One region of the Allobosea vestrisii genome, then DNA from elsewhere that is predicted to be linked to it. Evidence: predicted binding sites of a transcription regulator. Region 1 holds the regulator's gene; each other region holds the start of a gene.

Region 1 (4,153 bases):
GCCGTGACAGAGCGATTGGCGCCGCGCGTGCCGAAGGACCGCCTGCTCGTCGGCGAGAGCGGCATCTTCAGCCATGCCGACATCGCCCGCCTTCAAGGCTGTGGCGTCAACACCTTCCTCGTTGGCGAGAGCCTGATGCGCCAAGCGGACGTGGCGGCTGCAACGCGCGAGCTTCTGACTGGCAAGACCACTGAGGCGGCGGCGTGAGCCGGCTCACCCATCTCGATCAGAAGGGCGCGGCCCATATGGTCGATGTCGGCGACAAGGCCGAGACCGTCCGCGTCGCGGTCGCCGAAGGCCATGTGGTGATGCAAGCCGAGACGCTCGCCATCGTCCGCGACGGCGAGGCCAAGAAGGGCGACGTGCTCGGCACCGCCCGCCTTGCCGGCATCATGGCGGCCAAGCGAGCACATGAACTGATCCCGCTCTGCCACCCACTACTGCTCTCGAAGATCGCGGTCGACCTCACGATCGATGAGGCGCTGCCAGGCGTGCGCGTCCGCGCCGAAGTCAAGCTCACCGGCAAGACCGGCGTCGAGATGGAGGCGCTGACCGCCGTCAGCGTCGCCTGCCTCACCGTCTACGACATGGTGAAGGCGGTTGATCGCGCCATGCATATCGAAGGCATCCAGCTCGTGCACAAATCCGGCGGCAAGTCCGGAACCTATGAGCTCGCAGGGCGATCGGCATGAGCCTCACCCCCGTCCCCGTCGCACTCAAGGCGCTGCTCGACAGCGTGCCCGGCCCGACGCCTGCCGAGACGCTGCCGCTGGCGCAATGCGCCGGCCGCGTCCTGGCCGAGGATGTCGCCGCGCTCAGGACCCAGCCGCCCTTCGCCAATTCGGCGATGGACGGCTATGCCGTGCGCGGCGAGGACTTGGCCCGGGGCGCGCAGCTTCGCGTCATCGGCGAATCCGCCGCTGGCCGCGGCTTCCCCGGCAAGATTTCTCTTGGCGAGACGGTACGAATATTTACCGGAGCACCGCTGCCCGCGGGCGCGGACACGATCCTCATTCAGGAACATGCAGAGGGTGTGGGCGGCCCGGTGATCCGTGTCACCAAACCCACCGATCAGGGCCAATTCGTCCGGCTAGCGGGGCTCGACTTCAGGACCGGCGAGGTCCTGCTGAAAGCCGGTCGCCGGCTCGACAGCGCCGCGCTCGGCCTCGCCGCGGCCGCCGGGCATCCGACGCTCGCCGTCCGCCGCAAGCCGCTGGTTGCGATTCTCGCCACCGGCGACGAGCTCGTCCTGCCCGGCGAGCCGGTCGGCCCCGACCAGATCGTCGCCTCCAACAGCTTCGCCCTCGCCGCGCTCGTCGAGCAGGCCGGCGGCACGGCGCTCGATCTCGGCATCGCCCGCGACAACCATCCCGACCTCGCCGGCAAGATCGAGGCGGCCCGCAAGGCCGGGGCCGATGTCCTGATCACACTCGGCGGCGCCTCGGTCGGCGAGCACGATCTCGTCCAGGCGGCGCTGAAGGCGCAGGGCATGGCGCTCGGCTTCTGGAAGATCGCGATGCGCCCGGGCAAGCCGATGATGATGGGCCGCCTCGGCGCCATGGTCGCGCTCGGCCTGCCGGGCAACCCGGTCTCCTCGATCGTCTGCGGGCATCTCTTTGCCATCCCGCTGGTCGAGGCCCTGCTCGGCATCGATGATCCCGAGCGCGACCGCAGCGAGCCCGCCATCCTCGCCGCCGATCTGCCGGCCAATGACGAGCGCCAAGACTATCTGCGCGCCACTTTCGAAACCGTCGATGGCGAGCGGCGCGTCAGGCCCTTTGCCAAGCAGGATTCGTCGATGCTGGCGAACCTGTCGCGCGCCGAGGCCCTGGTGATCCGCCAGGTCTTCGCCGAGGCAGCCACAGCGGGCGATCCCTGCCGGATCATTCGACTGCGCTGACTGGGTCGCGTTACGACAAGGCGTGCCTTGCGGAACACAAAGCGAACAGGTATGGTGTTCGTGCTTTGTTTCGATTCTAGCCCGAGAGGCGAGCGGCGCGACCATGCTGACACGCAAACAGTTCGAACTGCTCCGCTTCATCCACGAGCGCCTGCGCGAATCCGGCGTACCGCCCTCCTTCGACGAAATGAAGGACGCGCTCGACCTGCGCTCCAAATCCGGCATCCACCGGCTGATCATGGCGCTGGAAGAGCGCGGCTTCATTCGCCGGCTCCCCAACCGGGCGCGGGCACTCGAAGTCATCAAGATGCCGGACGGCATCGGCGGCCAGCAGGCGCAGCGCGCCCGCTTCAGCCCCTCAATCGTCCAGGGCGGGCTCGGCCAGACCCCGCCGGCACCGGCAGCCACCTTGGCGAAGCCGCGCCCCGCGGGCGCCGAGGAGAGCGGACGCTCCACCGTCTCGATCCCCGTCATGGGCCGCATCGCCGCCGGCACGCCGATCTCGGCGATCCAGGACCGCAGCCATAGCGTCTCTATGCCAGCCGATATGCTGGGCGGCGGCGAGCATTATGCGCTCGAAGTTCGCGGCGATTCGATGATCGAGGCCGGTATCCTCGACGGCGACACGGTCGTGATCCGCAAGCAGGACAGCGCCAATACAGGCGACATCATCGTCGCCCTGATCGACGACGAGGAAGCGACGCTGAAGCGCTTGCGCAAGCGCGGCTCCTCGATCGCGCTCGAAGCCGCCAATCCCGCCTACGAGACGCGCGTGCTCGGGCCGGACCGGGTCAAGATCCAGGGCCGCCTCGTCAACCTGATGCGACGTTACTGAAATACCTCGGCATCCTGTGCGGGCTCCGCAGCCGCGGGTACCGGCACAGCAGTGGGCTCGGGTGCTGGCCTCGTTTCCGGCCGCGCACGGGTCCACGGACGCAGGCGGGTCGCCTCGTCGGCCGTTAGCGCGCGCCAGCCGCCGCGGGCCGCATGATAGGCGGTCGCGCCGTCGCGCATGAGCGCGCTGCGGTCGATCAATCGGGCAGCGCAAGGCGCGCTCCAATAGAGCGACGTCACCACAAGATCGGCTCGCTGGCAGTCCTCGACCAAAGCGGTGCGGTCGCGCGTATAGGTGACGCTACGGCCATCCGGCAGGCGGATGACGCAGCCGCGCGCATCGCAGGCGGCCCCCCTCGCGCAAGTCGGCATCGTCGGGCGACCGGGAATCGCCGTCGGCATGCAGCCATTGCGTCAGCACGAAGCGGCTCGGCTTGCCCGCCAGCACCATCTTCCCCTCCGGCCCACGCACCAGCACGCCCGAGCCGTCGCGCTCGATCAGGATGTCCGGCCGCGACGGTGCCGAGGCCAGCGCAAGGCCGCCGACCAGCGGCAGCGCGGCGAGGAAGCGCAGCGCCGTCGTCCATAGTGTCAGCCACAGCAGCGACAGCGAGAACAGGATCAGAGCAAGAGAGTCGAAGGCCGGCAGCACGACGGTGGAGCGGTCGATGCCGGCGACCCAATGGGCAACCTGGAGCACGAGGCCGGACGCCCAGCCCATCAACGCCCAGGCCGGCCAGTCGAGCCCGAACGGATAGGCCAGCACGCCGAAGACGGCCGCCGGCATCACGATCAGCGAGACGAAGGGCAGCGCCAGCGCATTGCCGAGCAGGCCGAACGGATTGAAGGTCTGGAAGTGGAAGACGCCAAAGGGCGCCGTCGCCGCTGTCGCGACCATGGTCGTGGTCACGATACCCACAGCCGAGAGCCAGAGCGGCCGCAGTGGCCAGGGCCAGGACGCGGCCGCCGCGTCGGGCGGGCGCTCTTGCCAACGCTCGGCGAAGGCGATCAACGCCGCGACCGCCCCGAACGACATCTGGAAGCTTGGGCCAAGCACTGCCTCGGGTTCGCGCAGCAGCACGATGATCGCAGCGAGCGCGAGATTGCGCATCGAGAGCGCCGGCCGGTCGACCAGGATCGCCCCCAGCATCACCAGCGTCATGATCAGCGAGCGCACCGTCGCGACCTCGGCGCCCGAGAAGACGCAGTAACCGGTGGCGCCAGCCATGGCGGCGAGCGCCGCGAGCTTCTTCACCGGCCAATGGAGCGCTGCCGTCTGCGACAGCGCGAGCAGCGCCCGCGCCAGCCAGAAGATCGTTCCGGCGGCGAGCACCATATGGAGGCCGGAGATCGAGACGATGTGGTAGATGCCGGCGGCGCGCAGGTCGTTGTTGGTCGCTTCGTTGATCAGCCCGCGCT
Region 2 (4,153 bases), 2.2 Mb from region 1:
ATCGGTGCGTACAGAGCGAGGGTAGCCAGCAGCGCGTTCCTCGCTGCTGGTTGGCTCGGCGGCTTCCTTTAAAAACGATCGCTCAGCTCGAAAGTTTATGTCGTTGAGATCGTTAACGAAATTCTTGAAGCGAACGTGAACGTCGGTGCCATAGGTCGCCATGGATGAAAACTGCCTCGGATCACCAGCTGCATCGGCGGCGCGATCCGTTAGTTCCTGGACCTTGCCGAGCATATGGCAAGCATTCTTTGCTTCCTCTGTCGTCAAATTCCCAACGAAGGCGAGGTCCATCTGCCCAGGCTTGCTCGACTGATAGTCGCGCGGCACGAAGCCCATGACGGTTCGCGGGCCGTCGATGTCGTCGCCGGGTGAAAGCCAGCCGAATAGGACGGCACCCGCGACGGCCACACCTGCTGGATTGGGTGGCGCAAACGCCTGCTGAACCGTCGCCTCCCGCTCTGGCCCGCGCTCGGTCCAGGTCGAGCGCGACAGGACTTCGCCATCGGGGCCACCATCGCGGATCGTCTGGGTGCGTTCGGAAGTCTCGAAGGTGGTCTTGCCGCCCTCGGGCAGGGTTATGGTGTGGCGCTCCTCCCAGTTGCTCTGGCGCCCAGGCTCGGCGAACTCGGACTGGATGGTCGAGCCGTCGCGATTGACCACGGCGCGCTCGGCCAGCGAGCCATCGGGGCGGGTGGCGTCCTGATAGAAGGCCCAGCTCTCATCGCCGCTGGTATCGGCGACGACGTCACTGAAACTCAGCGCGGTCGACAGGGCGCTGCCGAGATCGCCCAGCCAGTCGGTTCCCGTCAGCGTCGGATTGCCGCCGCCTCCGCCGCTGGTCCATTGCCCACCACCGGCATCGCCGGCCGGCACGCGCGGCTGGTCAGGATTGTACTTGCGGGCGAGTTCGTGCCGGAGCAGCCGCGTCTGTGCCTTCAGCGAGACGAGCCTGCGGCGCAGAAGTACGATCTCGCGCCAGCGCGCGCTGTCACTGGCTGAATGATGCGGATGGTCCGGCATGACGTGCTCCCTGGTTTGGAGCGCGCTATTCTGAGGCCGCCGGAACCGCCGGGGATAAGATCGCCCGCTATCCCCGATCGCGCTTCAGCCGCCATCCGACCTGCACTGCATGGGGCCTCCGCCATCCGACGAATTGCGGGAGGTCTGGGTGAGGGGATAGCCTTTCCGGCGATTCGCCTCCGGAGCCGCCATGTCCAGCGATTTCGCCTTGCCGCCCGGCCTCAGGCATCGCCAGGTCGTCGTGCGCGACACCGTCTTGCATGTCGCCGAGGTCGGCGACGGGCCGGCGGTGCTGCTGCTGCATGGCTGGCCGGAATTCTGGATGAGCTGGCTGCCGCTGATGAACCGGCTGCATGGCGAATTCCGATTGATCGCGCCTGATCTGCGCGGCTTCGGCGACAGCGGGAAATCACCCACGCCGCGCAGCGATGTCGGCGCCAACGCCCATGCCGACGACATGGCGGCGTTGCTGGAAGCGATCGGTGCCGGCCCGGTCGGCGTCGTCGGCCACGATGTCGGCGCCTATGTCGCGCAAGGGCTGGCGCGGCGCCATCCGCAGCGGGTCGAGAAGCTGCTGTTCTTCAACTGCCCGACGCCGAGCGTCGGCTCGGCCTGGGTCCGCGACGGCCATGTCAACGAGATCTGGTACCAGTCCTTCCAGCAATTGCCGCTGGCGGAGCAGCTGATCGGTTCGAGCCGCGAGGCCTGCGCCCTCTATCTCGGGCATTTCCTGACGCATTGGTGCCATCGCAAGGATGCTTTCGCGCCGGTCTTCGACCTTTGGGTCGAGAACTTCATGAAACCCGGCAATCTGCGTGGGGGATTCGACTGGTACCGCAGCCAGAACGCGGCGCGGATCGCCGCGATCGACGGTCATCCGGCGCCGTCCGTGCCGATCCATCAGCGCACCCGGGTGCATTGGGGCCGGCACGATCCGATCCTGAAATCGGAGTGGACGACCTTCCTGTCGCACTATTTCGACGATGTGGAGGTGACCTTCTGCGAGGACGCTGGCCATTTCGTCCATGTCGAGGCGCCGGACGAGGCAGCGCAGGTCCTGAGCGAGGTCTTCGGGGACTGACCGGACGCCTGCCTGCGGCAATCGTCGTCTTGCCCCTCGTTCTGTCGCCAGAACGCCCTACATGAGCGAAAGCGGCCCTCGCGCGCGCAAGTCGGCGAAGGATGGACAATGAAGGCGATTCAAAATCTTGTGGTTTTTGAATCGCTTGCCGCAATATCTCGCCGTGAACGAAACCTGATTCTGTGGGAGTCAGCGATTCGCCCCCGCTTCGTTCCGGACTCGTTCTGTTCACGGAGCGGGTCGCTTTCAGGCCACCCGACTCGATAGGGCTCGCGGCCGCCCAGACTGCAGGAAAGCTCCAGCGTCTTGATCCAACCTCGTTCCCTTCCGCCTTCGCTCCGCGCCCGCGGTGTCACGGCGGTGCTCGGCCCGACCAATACTGGCAAGACCCATCTCGCCATCGAGCGGATGGTGGCGCATCCGACCGGCATGATTGGCCTGCCCCTGCGCCTGCTGGCGCGCGAGGTCTATCAGCGCGTCGTCGACAAGGTCGGCCCGGAGGCAGTCGCGCTGATCACGGGCGAGGAGAAGATCAAGCCGGAGCGGCCGAGGTTCTGGGTCTGCACGGTCGAGGCGATGCCGCGTGACCTCGCCGTCGATTTCGTCGCGATCGACGAGATCCAGCTCGCAGCCGATCTCGACCGCGGCCACGTCTTCGCCGATCGCCTGCTCAATCATCGCGGCCGCGAGGAGACGATGCTGATCGGGGCCGGCACGATGAGGCCGCTGGTCGAGCAGCTCATCCCCGGCGTCAATGTCGTCTCGCGTCCGCGCTTGTCGAACCTCTCCTTCGCCGGCGACCGCAAGATCACCCGCCTGCCGCGGCGCTCGGCGATCGTCGCCTTCTCGGCCGAGGAGGTGTATGCGATCGCGGAACTGATCCGCCGGCAGAAAGGTGGGGCGGCGGTGGTGCTCGGCGCGCTCTCGCCGCGCACGCGAAATGCCCAGGTCGAGATCTACCAGTCGGGCGATGTCGACTATCTCGTCGCCACCGACGCGATCGGCATGGGGCTCAATCTCGATGTCGACCACATTGCCTTCGCCGGGGACAGCAAGTTCGACGGCCATCACTATCGCAAGCTCAACCCGGCCGAGTTCGGGCAGATCGCCGGCCGCGCCGGACGGCATCTGCGTGACGGCACCTTCGGCACGACCGGGCGCTCGCCCCCCTTCGAGCAGGAGCTGGTCCAGGCGATCGAGGACCACCGCTTCGAATCGGTCCGGCAGATGCAATGGCGCAATTCCGATCTCGATCTGCGTTCGATCGCCGGCCTCATCGACAGCCTCAACATCCAGCCGCAGGAGCCGGGGCTGACTCGCGCCCTGATCGCCGAGGATATGACGACGCTGGAAATCCTGGCACGCGATCAGGACATCGCGCGATTGGCGCAGGGCAAACCGGCCGTGACGCGGCTCTGGGAGGTCTGTGGCCTGCCCGATTACCGTAAGATCGCACCGATGCAGCATGCCGAGCTGGCGACGACATTGTATCTGCGCCTGATGCGCCATGGCCGGCTCGATCCGGACTGGTATGCCGGCCAATTGGCCGCCCTCGACCGCGTCGATGGCGAGATCGACACCCTCTCGGCCCGCATCTCCCAGGTCCGGACCTGGACCTATGTTGCCAACCGGCCGGACTGGTTGCTCTATCCAGAGCATTGGCAGGGGGTGGCGCGTCTTGTAGAGGACAGGCTGTCGGACGCTTTGCACGAACGGCTTGCCAGCCGATTCGTTGATCGGCGTACGAGCGTGTTGATGCGTCGCCTGCGGGAGAATGCAATGTTGGAGGCTGAAGTCACCGCGACTGGCGATGTCCTGGTCGAGGGTCAGCATGTCGGATTGCTGCAGGGCTTCCGTTTCACGGCCGACCCGAAGGCGGGTGGGCCGGAAGCGAAGGCTCTGAATGCTGCGGCGCTGAAAGCGCTGGCTGGCGAGCTGGAGGCACGCGCCTCGCGCGTCGTGTTGGCCGGCGACGATGCTTTCGTGCTCTCGCATGATGGGCTGGTGCGCTGGATCGGCGAGCCCGTGGCGCGCCTGACTGCCGGCGAGAAG
Region 3 (4,153 bases), 2.6 Mb from region 1:
TGACGGCAATCGTCGTCGTCATGAGCGATGAGGAAGTGTTTCGATGAATATCGAGGATAAGGCCGAATATGATGCGGCGGCCATACGCGCCAATGCGATCAGCGATGCACCTGAAGGGACTCCCGAGGCGCGCGAGCTCGCCAGGCTGGTTGCGGCCATTCGCGCGTGGGACGAAGCCCACAAGGGTGAGCAGTCTCACGGTCCCGAGCCAGTGTCGGGCCTAACCCGTCCCGATGACCTGTCGGTGTCGGGGCTGCCGGGCAATCTCGGAAAACTGCACTTGGACTGAGCAGCGCCCCTAAGGATTGCGGTAGAAACCAGTATACGTTCAGCTCGCTTGGCTGCGGTCGGGCGTGGACTTTTCGAACAGGTCGTAGCCGTGGCAGACATTCTTGCGTGTTGGCTCTGATGACATCCGGCCATCTCGACGACTGCCGGCCGATTCTTCTCCCAATCGAATTCTTCGATCGCGCGGCACCGGAGCTTGCAATCCGTTTGATTGGGGTCTCGATGTTCGTCGCCGGGGTCGGGGGCGTGATCGTTGAAACCGAGGCCTACACGCGCGACGACCCGGCTTCACACAGCTTTCGCGGGCCGACTTTGCGCAACGCCGCGATGTTCGGCCATGCCGGGACAGCATATGTCTATCGGTCATACGGCCTTCATTGGTGTTTCAACATCGTGGCCCGAGGCGGCGGCGCCGTCCTGCTCCGTGCCCTCGAACCTACCGCCGGTTTGGATATCATGCTCGAAAGGCGCGGTGGAGCATCGCCGTTGTGCAGCGGTCCCGGCCGGCTGGCTCAAGCGCTAGCCATCGACGCCAGCTTTGACGCTCTGCCGGTCTATCAGGAGCCCTTCAAGCTCAGTGATCGAACCTGTGAACCTGATGTCGCTGTGGGTCCGCGGATCGGGATCAGCCAGGCCCGTGAAAAGCCATGGCGTTTTGGCCTTCAGGGCTCCCCTCAATTGAGCAGGCGCTTTCCCCTTCGATAGGGTTTTGATCCGACACCCTCGATCTCGGCGGCTTTCGTCTCCATCACGGCCTAAGCGTCGACGGGCGCGTCGAGGCCATCTCACTTGGTGTTGGCGAGGTCATCTTCGCTGAGGAGCAGAACGCCTCGTGACATGCGCAAATGCTCAGGGCGTCTGAGCCTCCGCGCTCGCATGTCGCGCTGGGCGGATTTTCGGCGTCGCAGCCTGGGCAGTCTTGGGCTCCCGTTGCTCCCAACCAAAAACGCTCCGCCCGCCATACTCCGCCGAACGTCGGCGTTCCTCGGTCACATAATCGTCCAGTGTCGGGCCCATGGCGATACGCTCCAGCCTGCGACTCTCGCGGTCGAGTCGGACGATCGCGGCGAGGCGATCCTCCTCCCCGAGCTTGGCCCGATCGACCGCAGATCTCAGCACTGTGATCGTCTGGTCGTAGACCTTGGTCGGCACGGCGAAAGGGTGACGGTCCTTGCCGCCATGCGCGAGCGAGAAGCGCGCCGGATCGGCGAAGCGGCACGGCGCGCCATGAACCACCTCGGCCACCATTGCAAGTGAGCGCACGGTGCGGGCCCCGACGCCGGGCACGAGAAGCAGGTCCGAGAAGTCAGCCGGGGCGCAGTCGGCCGCTGCAGCGAGCGCTCCATGAAGACGCCGCGCGATCACATCCTTGGGCCGGACATCGTGATGCACCGGCATCACCAGATGGGGCAGGGCGAGTTGCGCTGGCGAGAGGGCAGGCGGGACGCGGTCGCGTTCCAGCGCAGCGAACTCCCTGACGATGGCGTCGGGCCCGATCTCGCACAGCATTGCGACCTGGCCCTGTCGTGAAGAGGCCGCGCGCGCATCGGTCAGGTTGATGATCTCGCCCTGGTTTTTGCCGTCGATGGCAGCGTGGGGCGCCTCGACGAAGCTTCCGAGGCCTTCCGACTGCCAATGATAGCGGCGGGCGAGGCCGCCATCGCCGTTCATGCCCTGCTGCACCACGACCCATTGGCCATCATCGGTGACGAAGAAGCCGTGCAGATAAAGGTCGAAACCGTCCTGCACGGCAGCGCTGTCGACCTTGGCGACGAGGCGGCTTGCTTTGGCCAAGGCGTGTCCATCGAAGCCGACTTGGGCACCGATCCGCTCCAGCTCGGTGGGCGTCTGCCGGGAATGCCTGCCTCGCCCACCGCAGACATGCAAGCCGAGCTCGCCCGCGAGCGGCGTCAGCCCGCGCTTCAGTGCCCCGATCACGCTCGTGGTGATGCCCGAAGAGTGCCAGTCCATGCCCATCACCGCGCCGAAGGATTGGAACCAGAACGGATGCGCCAGACGCCGCAGCAACTCGTCACGGCCATAGTGATGGATAATCGCTTCGCAGATGACGGCGCCGAGACTGGTCATGCGCTGGGCGAGCCAGGCCGGCACACGGCCGTAGTGCAAAGGCAGATCGGCACTGCCGGAGCGACGCGTCATGCCGGGCTCTCGCGAACGAAACGGGAACTTTACATAGCGCGATACGGCCGATGCTGCCAAGTGGAAGCATCATCGCTGCCGCCCCGTCAATTGCGGGCTCGGCGCACCGCCACCCCGAATTCATGAAGGAGGCGGCGACATGAAGCCGATGACGGCGAAAGGTGCAGGGCCTGTCCGAGCCGATCCCGCGGGAACGCCTCCGCAATTGGCTTGTTTAGGAGGTGCCGCTTTGGAAAGGCGCTAGCTAGGAGATGGACATGCCAGCAAAATCAGCAGCTCAGCAAAAGGCGGCAGGCGCCGCCTTGGCCGCCAAGCGCGGCGACATTAAGAAAAGCGAACTCAAGGGTGCTTCCAAATCGATGGAGAAATCGATGAACGAACGCGAATTCGACGATCTCGCCTCGACCAAACGCAAGGGCAAGCCCGAGCATGTGTCAAAGTCGTGAGTGGTCTTTCGGCTGCGACCGCAGCTCAATAGCCGCAAGTGAGCGTCGCCCCGTCATTGCATCGTCCTCGATCACGAGGACTACATTTTCCGCCACGACGACATCTTCGTGACGCCGGTCATCTCGGCTGAAGCCGACGCGGTTTTGGCCAAGGTCCAAGGGATGACGTCGCACCTAGTTCCAACAAAGTGCCCGCCGAGCGGCGCTCGGCTGGCACTCTGTCGCCACGAATCAGGCGGCCTTTGCTTTGGCTACGCCGCCAAGTTGGTCGACGAGCTGATCTTCGTCAGCAGTTCGTCCGTCTTGGTCTCCTCCGCAAGTGTGCGAGGTATTGCTGGGCGAGATTGAGCGCATTTAGCCTCACGTTTCATAAACTCCCTCTAGGCGACGCTCCGGAGCTGAGCGAACATCGCGCGGCCCTTGCCGGCCCGCTTGGCGGCGTAGAGTGCCTCGTCAGCGGCACGGCGCAGAGTTTCGGGGTCGTGGTACCTGTCGCCGGCCGGCACAGTCTCGATGCCGACCGAAGTGCCCGCGTCAGCCGGCGATCCCAGCAGGATGTAGGGGTGCCCGACCCGCGCCACCACGCGCTCGGCCAGACTCCTTGCCTGTCCCGCGTCGGCGCCGGGAGCGATGATGGCGAACTCGTCGCCGCCCACCCTGGCGATGAGGTCGCCATCGCGCGTGACCGTCGCCAACCGATTGGCGACTTGGCGAAGGAGGTCGTCGCCGGCCGCGTGGCCGAGACGGTCGTTGACGGCCTTGAACCCGTCCAGGTCGAGCAGGAGGAGCGAGAATGCCTTCTCGGAGGCAGCCGCCGTCGTCATGGCCTCGTCGAAAGCACGACGGTTGGCAATGCCAGTCAGGGCATCTTTGCGCGCGGCGAAATCGAGCTCGCGTTGGCCGATCAGGACGGCCTCCAACTGGCTGACGTTCCGGGCCGCAGCATCGTAGATGCTGAGGAGATAGAGGGTTAGCAGGAACGCCATTGACTGGAGCAGGTCGTCGCCGGTGAAGGCAAGGGCCGCGATGAGGATGCCAACGGCAAGGGTGCAGATCGCGCAACAGATCCAAAACCTCACGGCCCGCGAGCAGGCTCCGGAGCTGATGCCCATCGCCAACCCGACCGCCAGGATGTAGCCATCGGCGTACTCGGCATGGAAAATGCGGATTGTTAGCGCGGCGATCACGATCGTGAAGGTCAACGCGGCCGCCGCGTACCAGGTCTCCCAGCGCCGCGCCTGCGCAAGCGTAAGTTTCTC

Evidence for each region. The regulator LexA, encoded in region 1, represses DNA repair genes until DNA is damaged. The targets are predictions, from matches to a motif close to TGTTCNNNNTGTGTTCNG.
Region 2: the regulator LexA is predicted to act here: its motif matches at 2,311-2,328, upstream of QO058_RS12915 (helicase-related protein).
Region 3: the regulator LexA is predicted to act here: its motif matches at 2,460-2,477, upstream of QO058_RS14645 (DUF763 domain-containing protein).

The regions. Positions count from the first base shown of each region.
Region 1 is NZ_CP126307.1:386,434-390,586, forward strand. Features, by position in the region: gene trpC (indole-3-glycerol phosphate synthase TrpC) at 1-207, shown strand, start outside; gene moaC (cyclic pyranopterin monophosphate synthase MoaC) at 204-692, shown strand; gene QO058_RS01865 (molybdopterin molybdotransferase MoeA) at 689-1,900, shown strand; gene lexA (transcriptional repressor LexA) at 2,004-2,735, shown strand; gene QO058_RS01875 (ComEC/Rec2 family competence protein) at 3,036-4,153, opposite strand, start outside.
Region 2 is NZ_CP126307.1:2,597,475-2,601,627, reverse strand. Features, by position in the region: gene QO058_RS12925 (hypothetical protein) at 1-1,020, opposite strand, end outside; gene QO058_RS12920 (alpha/beta fold hydrolase) at 1,211-2,101, shown strand; gene QO058_RS12915 (helicase-related protein) at 2,411-4,153, shown strand, end outside.
Region 3 is NZ_CP126307.1:2,956,614-2,960,766, forward strand. Features, by position in the region: gene QO058_RS14635 (hypothetical protein) at 44-289, shown strand; gene QO058_RS14640 (DNA-3-methyladenine glycosylase) at 409-993, shown strand; gene QO058_RS14645 (DUF763 domain-containing protein) at 1,138-2,448, opposite strand; gene QO058_RS14650 (DUF3008 family protein) at 2,706-2,894, shown strand; gene QO058_RS14655 (GGDEF domain-containing protein) at 3,275-4,153, opposite strand, start outside.